4 regions of the Exiguobacterium sp. s78 genome follow, and region 1 is predicted to be linked to each of the others. Evidence: predicted binding sites of a transcription regulator. Region 1 holds the regulator's gene; each other region holds the start of a gene.

Region 1 (3,159 bases):
ATTTTATATTTGTAAGGAATTTAACTGGGAGTAAAATAAAAACTCCTCGACGCTTCGAGGAGTTAGATATTTGGTATTGGTGGAGACTATCGGGATCGAACCGACGACCTTTTGGCTGCCAGCCAAACGCTCTCCCAGCTGAGCTAAGCCCCCATGAATTATCTTTAGTATACGCATCACTAACTGCTTTATCAATATAAAAAGAACGCTTTCATAAAAAAGAATCCCTTCCAAAATCGTCGGAAGGAATTCACGATTCATTTATTCAATTCACGCATCAAGTCCGCCTGTCGTTCAAGCTCTGCCTGTTGCTCGAGGATCAAGACCTTTTTGTACGTCCGCGCAGAAATCAAGATGCTGATCTCATAGAGAACGAACAATGGCACCGAGATCATCAAGTGTGACGTCACATCCGGCGGTGCGATCAATGCCGCAACGACGAACAGCACAAAGTACGCATATTTCCGATTCTTTCGCATGAAATATGGCGTCACGAGACCAAGACGCGTCAGGAACATCGTCACGACCGGCAATTGGAACAGAAGACCGAACGGCATCGTCAATCGGATTAAGAAACTGAAGTAGTTCTCGACTCCAATGACTTGTTCGATTCCGAGCTCTTTCCCGAGATCTGTTGAGACTTCAAGCAAGAAGGGAAGCAACCAGAAATACGAGAAGGCTACGCCAGCCAAAAATAGAAAGAAGATGACCGGAATATACGTCAATGTCGCTTTTTGCTCCTTGTCATAAAGTCCTGGTCGGACGAATGCCCAGAGTTGATACATCCAGAACGGTGACGCTAAAATCAGCGCAATGATGAACGCAAGATTCAAATACAACATTAAAGGATCGGCGACGTTGAAGGCATTCAAACCGATGCCGAGCTCTTTTAAGTCCGCTTGCAAGAAGCGAACGAGCGGTCGGACGAGCGGAAATGCGACAGCGAACAGGACGACGACGATGATAAGCGACCAGACGATCCGCTTGCGCAGTTCGTCAAGGTGCGACGTCATGCTTTGCTCTTGATCAACCGTCATGATTCAATCACTTCTCTTTCGGTTCGTCCTTTTTATCGTCGTCCATGATGCCGTTCGTGGCATTCTTGAACTCTTTCAATGTCTGACCCGCAGCGCGTCCGAATTCTGGTAACTTCTTCGGTCCGAAGATGATCAACGCGACGACCGCGATTAATCCGATGCTCGCTGGTCCGATACCTAGTGTGAGCGGGATAAGGTTTTCCATTATGATTTCACTCCTTCAGCTGATTGCGAATAATGCTTCATGAAATAAACTAACGACTGCAACTCGATCGATAAATCGATGTGATGGACCCGGACGCTCGCTGGCACGTTCAACCGCGCTGGCGTAAAGTTCAGGATGCCTGTCACACCATACTCGACTAACTCATCCGCTACTGACTGTGCGAACTGCGATGGAACCGTCAAGATGGCAACATCGACCTGATTCGCTTCGATTTGTTCTTTCATGTCCGAAACATGATAGATTGGAACGTCATGCGTCGTTGTTCCGACCTTCTCTTCGTCCGCATCAAACGCAACGACTATCCGAGTACTATTATTCTTTAAAAAGTTATAATTTGCAAACGCTGTTCCGAGATGACCGACCCCGATTAAGGCAACATTCGTCACCTCATCTTGATTCAAGGTTTTGCGGAAAAACGTTAAGAGATGTTGAACGTTATACCCATACCCCTTCTTCCCTAATGCCCCAAAGTAGGAAAAATCGCGACGAATCGTTGCTGAATCAACCTTCACCGCCTCGCTTAACTCAGCAGAAGAGACGCGGAGCTTGCCTGAATTGTATAAACTTTGGATGAAGCGATAATATAGCGGCAACCGTTTTGCTGTCGCTTGTGGAATTTTTGTGTCTGGTCCATTCATCCTGCAGTTCCCCCTTCGGCCACATCCATCGTGGCACCCAAATCTTTGCAAAAAGCTTTCTACTCTCCTTGATTGTAAACCACTTCACATAGAGTCACAAATAATATATTCCGCAGGACCTTGCGCTTTTGTTCGTGATAGACTAAAGGGTGGAAGGATGGATGGAAATGATACTCTTACAAGTCAATCAACTCTCGAAATCATTCGGCGTCGAGCCGATTTTAGAAAATATCAAACTGGAAGTACAAGAGCGAGATCGGATTGCGCTCGTCGGACGAAACGGTGCCGGTAAATCGACCTTGCTCAAAATCATCGCTGGTGAACTCAGTCATGACTCGGGCGACATCATGAAAGGCAAGGATGTCAAAATCGGTTATCTCGCGCAAGACAGTGGTCTCGAATCGAATGAGACGATCTGGAACGAGATGCTGACCGTCTTCGAACATCTCCAGGAACAAGAACGAACACTGCGCCGGATGGAAATCGAAATGGGCATGGAGCATATCTTGAACGACCCGGTCGCTTACGATCGTCTCTTGAAGACGTACGATCAAGCGCAACACGACTTCTCAGAAGCCGGTGGTTATCAGTTCGAAGCGAATATCCGCTCCGTTTTGCACGGCATGCGCTTTTATCCGGATGATTACTCGCGCCGGATTCAGACATTATCCGGTGGTCAACGGACACGGCTTGCCTTAGCAAAGATGCTCCTGCAAGCACCAGAGCTCCTCATTCTCGATGAGCCGACCAACCACCTCGATATCGATACGCTTGCTTGGCTTGAAAGCTACCTCGGTGGTTATCGTGGTGCCGTCCTGATCGTCTCGCACGACCGGTACTTCCTCGACCAAGTCGTCAATGTCGTCTACGAACTGTCGCGCAATGTCTGTCGTAAGTTCACGGGGAACTATACGAAGTACTTGGAGCAAAAAGCGGCCTTATACGATCAGGAAATGAAGCAGTTTGAACAGCAGCAAGAAGAGATCGCGAAGATGCAGGACTTCATTCAACGGAACATCGCCCGGGCGACGACGACAAAACGTGCCCAAAGTGTCCGGAAGCGGCTCGAGAAGGTCGACCGGCTCGACCGACCAGATGGGGATGAGCGTAGCACGGTCCTGTCCTTCCCGATTGAAAAACAGAGCGGGAACGACGTTCTTCAAGTCAATCAACTGGCGATCGGTTACGAAGAAGCTGTCTCAAAAGACATCACGTTCCGCTTGCAACGCGGTGAATCGCTGGCACTCGTCGGACCGAA
Region 2 (3,159 bases), 1.6 Mb from region 1:
AAGCAAGAGAATCGCGAACAAGATGAATCCTTTTAATTTTTTGACGGAAGCGGCACTTGCGTTACCACGCGAACGCGCAATCAAAGAGTGAGCAAGTGCATCCGGTAAACCTGTTTTCGAGAGGGCGACGGCAAATGCACCGAGCATCGCGTAGCTAAGGGCGATTTCTGCTCCGTCACCAAGACCACCGGAGAATGCTTTTGTCGTCGCAGTCAGGTCAAGACCACCGACAAGACCACCGGCAAACGCACTGATGACCATCGCGAGCACGATGTGGACGCGGAAGATCGCTAAAATAAATAGTAAAAAGACGGCAAACAATACGGCGTTTATCATTCAGTAAAACCACACTTTCTTTTGTTATCACTGTACTATACTAAAGTATCTTACAGCCATGTTGGAATGCTGTCAAGAGTAAAAGTCTGACCTCGTAATCAAAAGATGAATGATACGCTTTTTAGCTCTCCACAAGAAGTTACATTCTGTTATACCCCGAAGCATGAAGTGAGAAGCGTTTTGATCACTGAAAATGACTCATACAAAAAACGTGCCATCCTTCTCCGTTACGAGAAAATATGGCACGTTATTTTTAAATTAAGACGGAGTAGAATATCCGAATCTATTTGCGTTTCTTCTATAGAGAGTGATCAGCAATCGACGACGTCGAGCTTACCAGTCCCTGGATCGATGACGAGTCCGTGAACGTTCGTCCCAGGTGGTAGTAATGGGTGGTTCTTCACGAGGCTGACCGAGTGAGCGACGCTTTCTTGAACTGACGTGAAACCACGCAACCATTGATTCAAATCAACGCCAGATACTTCGAGCGTGTGAAGAATCTGTTGGTCGATGCCCCGATCCTTCATCTCGTTGATCATGTGGTTAGGATCAATCGTGCTCATGCCGCAGTCGTGGTGACCGATGACGACGACTTCTTCAGCACCAAGAGCATACAACGCGACGAGAATCGAGCGCATGACGGAACCGAATGGGTGCGATAGGATAGCACCGGCATTTTTGATGATCTTCGCATCCCCGTTCTTAAGACCAAGTGCGTGTGGGAGGAGCTCCGTCAAGCGGGCATCCATACACGTCAGGATGACGACCTTTTTGTCTGGGAACTTATCCGAGACGAACTGTTCATACTGTTTTTCGGCGACGAATCGCTCGTTGAAGGCTAGCATTTCCTGTACAACTGACATTCAAGTGTCCTCCTTTAGTGGTAGCTCTTAATATGTACCCCATATCAGAATACAAGATGATGAAACGGCTATCAAGTCACGAAAATGCGAGGTGTGACAAATCGCACACATCTATGTACATGAAGCAAAACGATGAAAAAGAGGAATTCACAACAGTTGTAAACGCTATCAAAGGTGTGATGGAATTCACAGGATGGTCATGCACAAAACAGGAAAAAGGGGTTATGATTGATTTGTGAAGGAAAGCACAAACTATTGAAAAACAGCTTGGCATTCCTGACATAATGGTTAGCAAATCAAACTCAGATTCGTTCCACGACAGGGAGGAAACCACTCATGGCTGTGAAAGAAAAAACAAAATCGACGGCAACGCCGGTCGAACAAGCAGTTGGACAAATCGTTGAAAAAGGGCAACGCGCATTACAAGAATTACTGACATTCGATCAAGAAAAAATCGACACGATCGTCCGGGATATGGCACTTGCCGGACTTGAACGGCACGTCGAACTCGCTCGTCTCGCGTCAGAAGAGACGGGACGCGGTGTCTTTGAAGATAAGATGATTAAAAACATGTTTGCGACAGAATACATCTACAACAGTCTACGTCATGAAAAAACGGTCGGGATTTTAGAAGAAGATGTCCAAAACGGCATCACATATATCGCTGAACCGGTCGGTGTCGTCTGTGGTGTCACACCGGTCACGAACCCGACATCAACGACGATGTTCAAAGCATTGATTGCGATCAAGACGCGCAACCCGATCGTCTTCGCGTTCCACCCATCGGCACAACGTTGTTCCGTTGAAGCAGCGAAAACACTCCGCGACGCAGCCATCAAAGCAGGGGCACCGAAAGACTGTATTCAATGGGTCGAAGAACCATCACTTGAAGCAACGAAAGTCTTGATGAACCATGAAAAAATCGCCATGGTCCTTGCGACAGGTGGAGCAGGAATGGTCAAATCGGCGTATTCAACAGGTAAACCGGCACTTGGTGTTGGACCAGGGAACGTTCCGTGTTACATCGAACAGTCTGCGAAAGTCAAACGGGCAGTCAGCGATCTTGTTCTTTCAAAAACGTTTGATAACGGGATGATTTGTGCGTCTGAGCAAGCCGTCATCGTCGACCAAGAGATTTATGCGACGGTTCGTGCGGAAATGGAAGCACTCGGTTGTTACTTCTGTACACCGGAAGAAAAACAACGCCTCGAATCACTCGTCATCAAAACCGATACGTGTGCCGTCAACGCGGACATCGTCGGGAAACCTGCGACATGGATCGCAGAAAAAGCCGGAATCGATGTTCCGGAAACAACGGTCATGCTCGTCGCGGAACTCGAGCACGTCGGAGCAGCAGAACCACTGTCTCATGAAAAACTCAGTCCCGTCCTCGGTGCGTACCGCGTCGCTTCAACCGAAGAAGCGTTTACGATTGCCGAACAGATGCTTGAAATCGGTGGTCTCGGTCATACAGCCGTCATTCATACGACGAACGATGACTTGATGACAGCGTTCGGACTCCGCATGAAAGCCTGCCGGATCCTCGTCAACAGCCCATCTGCTCATGGCGGAATCGGTGATCTGTACAACGAGTTGACACCATCACTGACACTCGGTTGTGGATCATACGGGAAAAACTCTGTTTCTGAAAACGTGACAGCGAAGCACTTACTCAACGTCAAAAAGGTGGCGAGACGACGCGTGAACATGCAATGGTTCAAGGTCCCTGAAAAAATCTACTTCGAAAAGAACTCCGTTCAGTACTTGCGGTCGATGACTGACGTCTCACGTGTCATGATCGTGACGGATCCAACGATGGTACAGTTCGGGTATGCCGATAAAGTAATTCAAAACTTACCACAGTCCGTCAGTTACCGGATCTTCGACCAAGTCGAACCAGATCCATCGGTGACGACTGTTCAGACAGGTGCTCAAGCGATGCGTGATTTCAAGCCTGACT
Region 3 (3,159 bases), 780 kb from region 1:
TGACTGGAAATCGGACGATTGGGTACCGGGCAGACATTGATGGGTTACCAATTGAAGAAGCGACAGGTCTTCCATTTTGCTCGGAACATCCAGGCTTCATGCATGCCTGTGGTCACGATATGCACACATCGATTGCGTTAGGGTTGATGAAACGAATCATTGAATTGCCGGTCATGGATGATGTTGTCTTTTTATTCCAACCAGCGGAAGAAGGTCCGGGCGGGGCTGAACCGATGATTAAAAGTCCGTTGTTTGAAAAATATCGTCCAAGTGAGATGTATGGTCTTCATGTTGCACCGGAATATCCAGTCGGTACGATTGCGAGCCGTCCCGGCGTCTTGTTCGCGAGTGCTCGAGAAGTTCATATAACGATTTATGGTCAAAGTGGTCACGCGGCCTTTCCTCATTTGACGATTGATACGGTCGTCGCGCAAGCAGCCTTGATCATGCAACTGCAAACAATCGTCAGTCGATCGATCAATCCGATGAACTGTAGCGTCATTACGATTGGAAAGGTCGATGCCGGGATTCGGGAAAACGTCATCGCCGGTAGAGCTGTTCTTGACGGTACGATGCGCGCACTCAATGGAGAAGACATGGAAAAACTGGAACGACGCGTTCGTGACATCATTCGAGGAATCGAAGCTTCGTTTGGCGTCAAGATTGATCTACAATTCGGAAATCGTTATTACGAGGTCGTCAATGACCGACACATCGTTGATAAATTTTCATCATTCGTCAAGATGAATGCGAACTACATTGAATGTGATGCAGCAATGACAGGAGAAGACTTCGGATTCATGTTGAAGGAAATTCCAGGGATGATGTTTTGGCTCGGAGTCGACAATCCGACATCTGGACTTCACCAACCAACCTTGAATCCGGATGAATCCGCGATTCCATTTGTGATTGATTTACTCGATCATTATTTCCGAGAATATGTTTAAAAAGTTTTATGAAATAATGAAGGACATTAAGCTTTCCCTTTCGAAATCAAGAATGGGAGAGCTTTTTATATATGTAAGAATAGGAGTTTTCGAACATTTTGTGAAAAAAATCACGTGCACATGTGAACAATTTGTTACATCAAACATTATAAACAGACATAAAGGGTTATGTTCTCTATGATACGGTTATAGACCATATAGAGAAGTATGTTTTAGGAAGAGGGGGCTATATACATGTTCAATGATCCCGTATTGCTCAGTCGATTGTTGACAGGGCTCACATTAGCGTTTCATATTATATTCGCGACGATTGGCGTCGGGGTACCACTCATGGTACTCGCTGCTGAATTCATCGGTCTGAAACGCAAAGATCCGGATTATATTTTATTAGCAAGACGGTGGACGCGTGGATACGTCGTTACCGTCGCAGTCGGTGTCGTGACAGGGACGGCCATCGGATTGCAATTATCACTACTTTGGCCGTCACTCATGCAAGTGGCTGGTCAAACGATCGCATTACCACTGTTCATGGAAACATTCGCATTCTTCTTTGAAGCGATTTTTCTCGGTATTTACCTGTATACATGGGATCGATTCAAAAACCCATGGTTACACTGGTTGATCGGGATTCCAGTCGTCATCGGTGCGACAGCATCAGCATTCTTCATTACGACGGTCAACTCCTTCATGAACTCACCAGAAGGATTTAAGATCGTCAATGGAACGCTAACGCAAATTGAACCATTAAAAGCAATGTTCAATACAGCAACACCTACAAAAGCAACACATGTCATCGTATCGGCTTATTTGACAGTCGCCTTCATCTTGGCGGCAATCGCGGCGTTCCACTTACTCAGCAAAAAAACACTCTCAGCAGCGGAAACAGCGTATCACAAAAAAGCACTTCGCTTAACGGTTATGGCTGGATTGATTTTTGCCTTCTCGACGGCACTTGTCGGGGACTTCTCAGGGAAATACTTGGCGAAATATCAGCCAGAGAAACTCGCGGCTGCTGAATGGCATTTTGAAACGACAAGTGAAGCAGAATTGATCTTTGGTGGGATACTTGATCAGCAAGAAGACGGCAGTTATGAAATCAAGGGAGCCGTCAAAATCCCATATGCACTCTCGATCCTTGCGGGTGGAGCTCCAGATACAGAAGTCATTGGTCTAAATGAGTTCGCAAAAGAAGATCAAGCACCGCTGATCGTTCACTATTTCTTCGATATCATGGTTTCGATTGGTATGTATTTGGCTGCCATCTCTGCCTTGTTCATCTTGGCATTCCGTTTGAAAAAATTAAATCCTTATAACAAATGGATTTTAAGAGGTGTCTTCATCGGTGGACCTCTGGCGATGATTTCCATTGAAGCAGGTTGGATGTATGCTGAAATTGGTCGCCAACCTTGGACACTTTACGGCATCATGCGGACAGCAGATGCGGCGACGACATCAACTGCCGTCGGTCCGATGTTGATTCTATTCAGTGCCTTGTACTTGATGCTCGGTACGATTTGTACAGTCGTATTATTACGGATGTTCAAGAAAAACCCGGTTGGAAAAGAACTTCAAGAACTTGCTGAAAACCACCACGCACGTGGGGAAGCTATGTTCGTGGATGATAACAAGTAAGGAGGGAACGATTTGGACGTTCAAACACTAGGAATTACGGTCCTCTGGACTTTCCTGTACGGATATCTCATCGTTGCCTCAATTGACTTCGGTGCTGGATTTTACGCCTTTTATTCAAAATATACGAAGCGGGATCATTTAACGAATCGATTGATTCTTCGTTATCTCTCACCAGTGTGGGAGGTAACGAATGTCTTCTTCGTATTCTTCTTCGTCGGACTAGTCGGGTTCTTCCCGGATACCGCTTACTATTTCGGTACGGCACTGCTCGTGCCAGCCTCGATCGTTCTCGTATTGATTGCGATTCGTGGTAGCTTCTATGCATTTGCCAATTATGGATCAAACGACAGCATGTTCTATACGTTCTTATATGGAGCAACTGGTCTATTGATTCCGGCGGCGATGTCAACGACATTGACGATCAGTCAAGGTGGTTTCATTCGTAAAACGAATGAAACAGTCGAGTTTTTAGGAACAAAATTATTTACGAACTTTTACTCTTGGTCGGTCGTAGCACTCGCTATCGTATCCGTCCTCTATATCAGTGCGATGTTCCTCTTGTTCTACGCAGATAAAGCGA
Region 4 (3,159 bases), 2.0 Mb from region 1:
AACCTTGAAAAACCATATCAACACGTGACGAATCCGAAAAAGAACGGATGAACAGTTGCAATTCCTTTCCTTTCTTGGTACGATACTTGAGTATGCTTAACCTTATGTAAAGCAAAATCACTTGATACATCGAGAGCTAGATAGGAGGGAATCCCATGCGCGTTAAAATCACATTAGCTTGCACTGAAACTGGTGACCGTACTTATATCACTAAAAAGAACAAGCGTAACAACCCAGAGCGTCTTGAGTTGAAGAAATACAACCCACGTCTCCGTAAGCACACACTTCACCGTGAAGTGAAATAATTGAGATGGAAGCCGTCACTTCGTGTGATGGCTTTTTTTGTGGAAAGGAAGACAACTATGAATAAACAAGAAGTACGCCGTCTGATCAAAGAACGACTAGATGTGATGGAGAACCGTGCGGAAAAGGAACGATTGATTCACGAACATGTCTTGTTACTACCTGAATGGCAACAAGCGACCTGTGTCGCGATCACGTTAGCTTTTCGAAATGAATGTGATACAAGAATGCTGATTGAACAAGCGTGGCAAGAGGGCAAGACGGTCTTGATACCAAAAGTAGTCGGAGACGAGATGGTCTTTTATGAACATGGACCAGAAGATCAACTGCAAGCAAATCAGATGGGGATTGCTGAACCGATCGCTTCAGCACGTCGCGCCTCACTTGATCAAGCAGAGCTTTGCCTCGTTCCAGGTCGCGCCTATCGTCGGGACGGCTATCGTTTAGGATGGGGAGGAGGCTATTACGATCGTGCACTCGTGCCATATGCAGGATGTAAAGTATCGATTGCCTTTTCTGAACAACTTCTTCCAGATTTCGAAGTGGAAGCCTTTGATATCCCCGTTGACTTGATCGTCACTGAATTAGAGGTCATCCGATGTTGAGCGCGACCATTTTGTTTTGTCTATTGCTTGCTTGGACCGGACGATCTTTTCGTTTATTGACGACAAGTGGTGCTATCATGACCCTGCTCGTCGGTAGTGGTGTCTCATTCGGATTCGGTTGGCAAGGATTAGTAGTACTCTTACTCTTCTTTGGTAGCTCGAGTCTGTTATCGAAGGTCGGAAGGTCCAGAAAACAATCGGTCGACTCCATCGTTGAGAAAGACGGCGCGCGTGACGGATGGCAAGTCCTTGCGAATGGAGGGGTAGCGTTCGTTGCTGCCTTAGCGTATGCTATGACGAAGGATTTTGCGTATCTCTTGTTATTTCTATTCGTCATCGCAGCATCGAATGCTGATACGTGGGCATCTGAAATCGGACCGCTCTCAAGACGTGATCCGTGGTCTCTCAAAACGTTACGACGGGTACCAGCAGGAACGAGTGGAGCGATGTCGCTGATTGGAACGATCGGTACGATCGCAGGAGCTGCGTTCATCGCTGTAGCAGCGCATTGGATATTTTCTCTTTCTTTAAGACACGTCTTACTCGTAACAAGCATCGGTGTACTCGGGAGCCTACTGGATACACTATTTGGAGCGGTAGGGCAACGCGTTTACCGATGTACGGTTTGTGGGGAATACACGGAAAAGCGAGAGCACCATGGTCAACCGACAGCTTACGTTTCAGGCATTCGATTTTTAGGGAATGACGCTGTCAATGTCTTAACGAGTGGTTTGGCAAGCGGAATCGGGTTTATCATCGTTCGATTTTGGTAACTGGAAAGTATGTGAGTATGTAATTCCTTATGTTAGGATATCAATGACACAAAATGGACAAATGTGATTAATTTCACATGATACAAAGAATGTGAAAGATGTTACAATTTACTTGTGAGATAGTTAACAAACTCTTAGGACGAATGGAAGGGTGGACATAACGATATGGAATTACATGCGAAAGTGACACGAGTAGCCCTCATTGGAGCTGGTGCAGTCGGTTCAAGCTTTGCCTATCAGATGTCAACAGCTGGACTTTGTGAAGAACTTGTCATCATTGATGTCAACAAAGCCAAAGCAGAGGGCGAGGCAATGGACTTAAACCACGGAACACCATTTAGCTCTTCACCGATGCGCATATGGGCTGGAGACTACGCGGACTGCCGAGAAGCGGAAGTCGTCGTCATCACGGCAGGCGCTCCACAAAAACCAGGTGAGACAAGACTCGATCTCGTTGCAAAGAATGCGTTGATCATGAAAGAAATGATTCGTCAAATCATGGATTCCGGTTTTGATGGTATCATCGTCGTGGCTTCTAATCCGGTTGATATCATGGCGCATCTTGCCTGGAAATATTCTGGTCTTCCGAAATCCCGCGTATTTGGATCAGGAACGGTGCTTGATACAGCGCGCCTGCGTCAAATGCTCGGAGAATACTTTCACATTGATTCCCGAAATGCCCATGCCTATATTCTTGGCGAACATGGTGACACGGAATTCGCAGCCTGGAGTAACAGCCGTATTTATGGAAAAACGATTGATGAACTACTTGCTGAAGACGATCGTTATTCTCAAGCAGATCTTGATCAAATCTACATCAATGTCCGAGATGCTGCTTATCATATCATCGAGCGCAAAGGGGCAACCTACTATGCGATTGGGCTTGGACTCGTTCGGATCGTTCGTGCCATCCTCGGAAATGAGAACTGTCTATTGACGGTCGGTGCGCATGTCGATGGGCAGTACGGAATTTCCGGTATCCATATTGGAGTTCCCGCCATCATCAATCGTCAAGGTGTGCGTGAAATCATTGAAGTCTCATTGACGGAAGAAGAGTTGAAGAAATTCCATCATTCTGCTGATGTATTACGTCAGACGCTTGAACCCGTCTTGCAAGGATAAGCGTACGCATCATGATGAAGGTATCACGAAATAAAGTAGCAAAAAACTCAAGTGTCGGACTTGCTTCACATTGTCCACACTTGAGTTTTTTTGATGTAGTGAACGAATACATAAAAAATCACATCTATTCGTCCGGTAGTAAAAAGAAAAAAATCTAGGTTTTATTTTACTAGAAAAGGGTTAAGTAAGAGATAGAAGCATTTTTACGTCATTTTTTTGTACGTCATGATACCCAAAAAGGAGAGAACCGACAGTCATGTATACTTTTCGAAAACTAACTAAAGAGGATGCAGAACAATACTGGAATCTACGCCTTGAGGGATTAAAAAATCATCCAGATGCATTCGGTCATTCGT

Evidence for each region. The regulator Rex, encoded in region 1, represses fermentation and respiration genes when NADH is low (regulators of the CRP and FNR family bind a similar motif). The targets are predictions, from matches to a motif close to TTGTGAAATATTTCACAA.
Region 2: a site for Rex is predicted at 1,433-1,450, ahead of adhE (bifunctional acetaldehyde-CoA/alcohol dehydrogenase). Genes of this name have one in related genera too.
Region 3: a site for Rex is predicted at 1,046-1,063, ahead of KNQ18_RS03855 (cytochrome ubiquinol oxidase subunit I). Genes of this name have one in related genera too.
Region 4: a site for Rex is predicted at 1,743-1,760, ahead of KNQ18_RS10330 (L-lactate dehydrogenase). Genes of this name have one in related genera too.

What each region holds. Positions count from the first base shown of each region.
Region 1 is NZ_JACSNB010000001.1:8,493-11,651, reverse strand. It holds tRNA gene KNQ18_RS00100 (tRNA-Ala) at 78-153, opposite strand; gene tatC (twin-arginine translocase subunit TatC) at 258-1,037, opposite strand; gene KNQ18_RS00090 (twin-arginine translocase TatA/TatE family subunit) at 1,045-1,242, opposite strand; gene KNQ18_RS00085 (redox-sensing transcriptional repressor Rex) at 1,242-1,901, opposite strand; gene KNQ18_RS00080 (ATP-binding cassette domain-containing protein) at 2,069-3,159, shown strand, end outside.
Region 2 is NZ_JACSNB010000001.1:1,627,085-1,630,243, reverse strand. It holds gene KNQ18_RS08515 (Na+/H+ antiporter family protein) at 1-333, opposite strand, end outside; gene KNQ18_RS08510 (beta-class carbonic anhydrase) at 648-1,199, opposite strand; gene adhE (bifunctional acetaldehyde-CoA/alcohol dehydrogenase) at 1,536-3,159, shown strand, end outside.
Region 3 is NZ_JACSNB010000001.1:784,578-787,736, forward strand. It holds gene KNQ18_RS03850 (N-acetyldiaminopimelate deacetylase) at 1-947, shown strand, start outside; gene KNQ18_RS03855 (cytochrome ubiquinol oxidase subunit I) at 1,182-2,579, shown strand; gene KNQ18_RS03860 (cytochrome d ubiquinol oxidase subunit II) at 2,592-3,159, shown strand, end outside.
Region 4 is NZ_JACSNB010000001.1:1,983,002-1,986,160, reverse strand. It holds gene KNQ18_RS10350 (1,4-alpha-glucan branching protein domain-containing protein) at 1-51, shown strand, start outside; gene rpmG (50S ribosomal protein L33) at 156-305, shown strand; gene KNQ18_RS10340 (5-formyltetrahydrofolate cyclo-ligase) at 363-908, shown strand; gene KNQ18_RS10335 (DUF92 domain-containing protein) at 902-1,681, shown strand; gene KNQ18_RS10330 (L-lactate dehydrogenase) at 1,847-2,803, shown strand; gene KNQ18_RS10325 (GNAT family N-acetyltransferase) at 3,060-3,159, shown strand, end outside.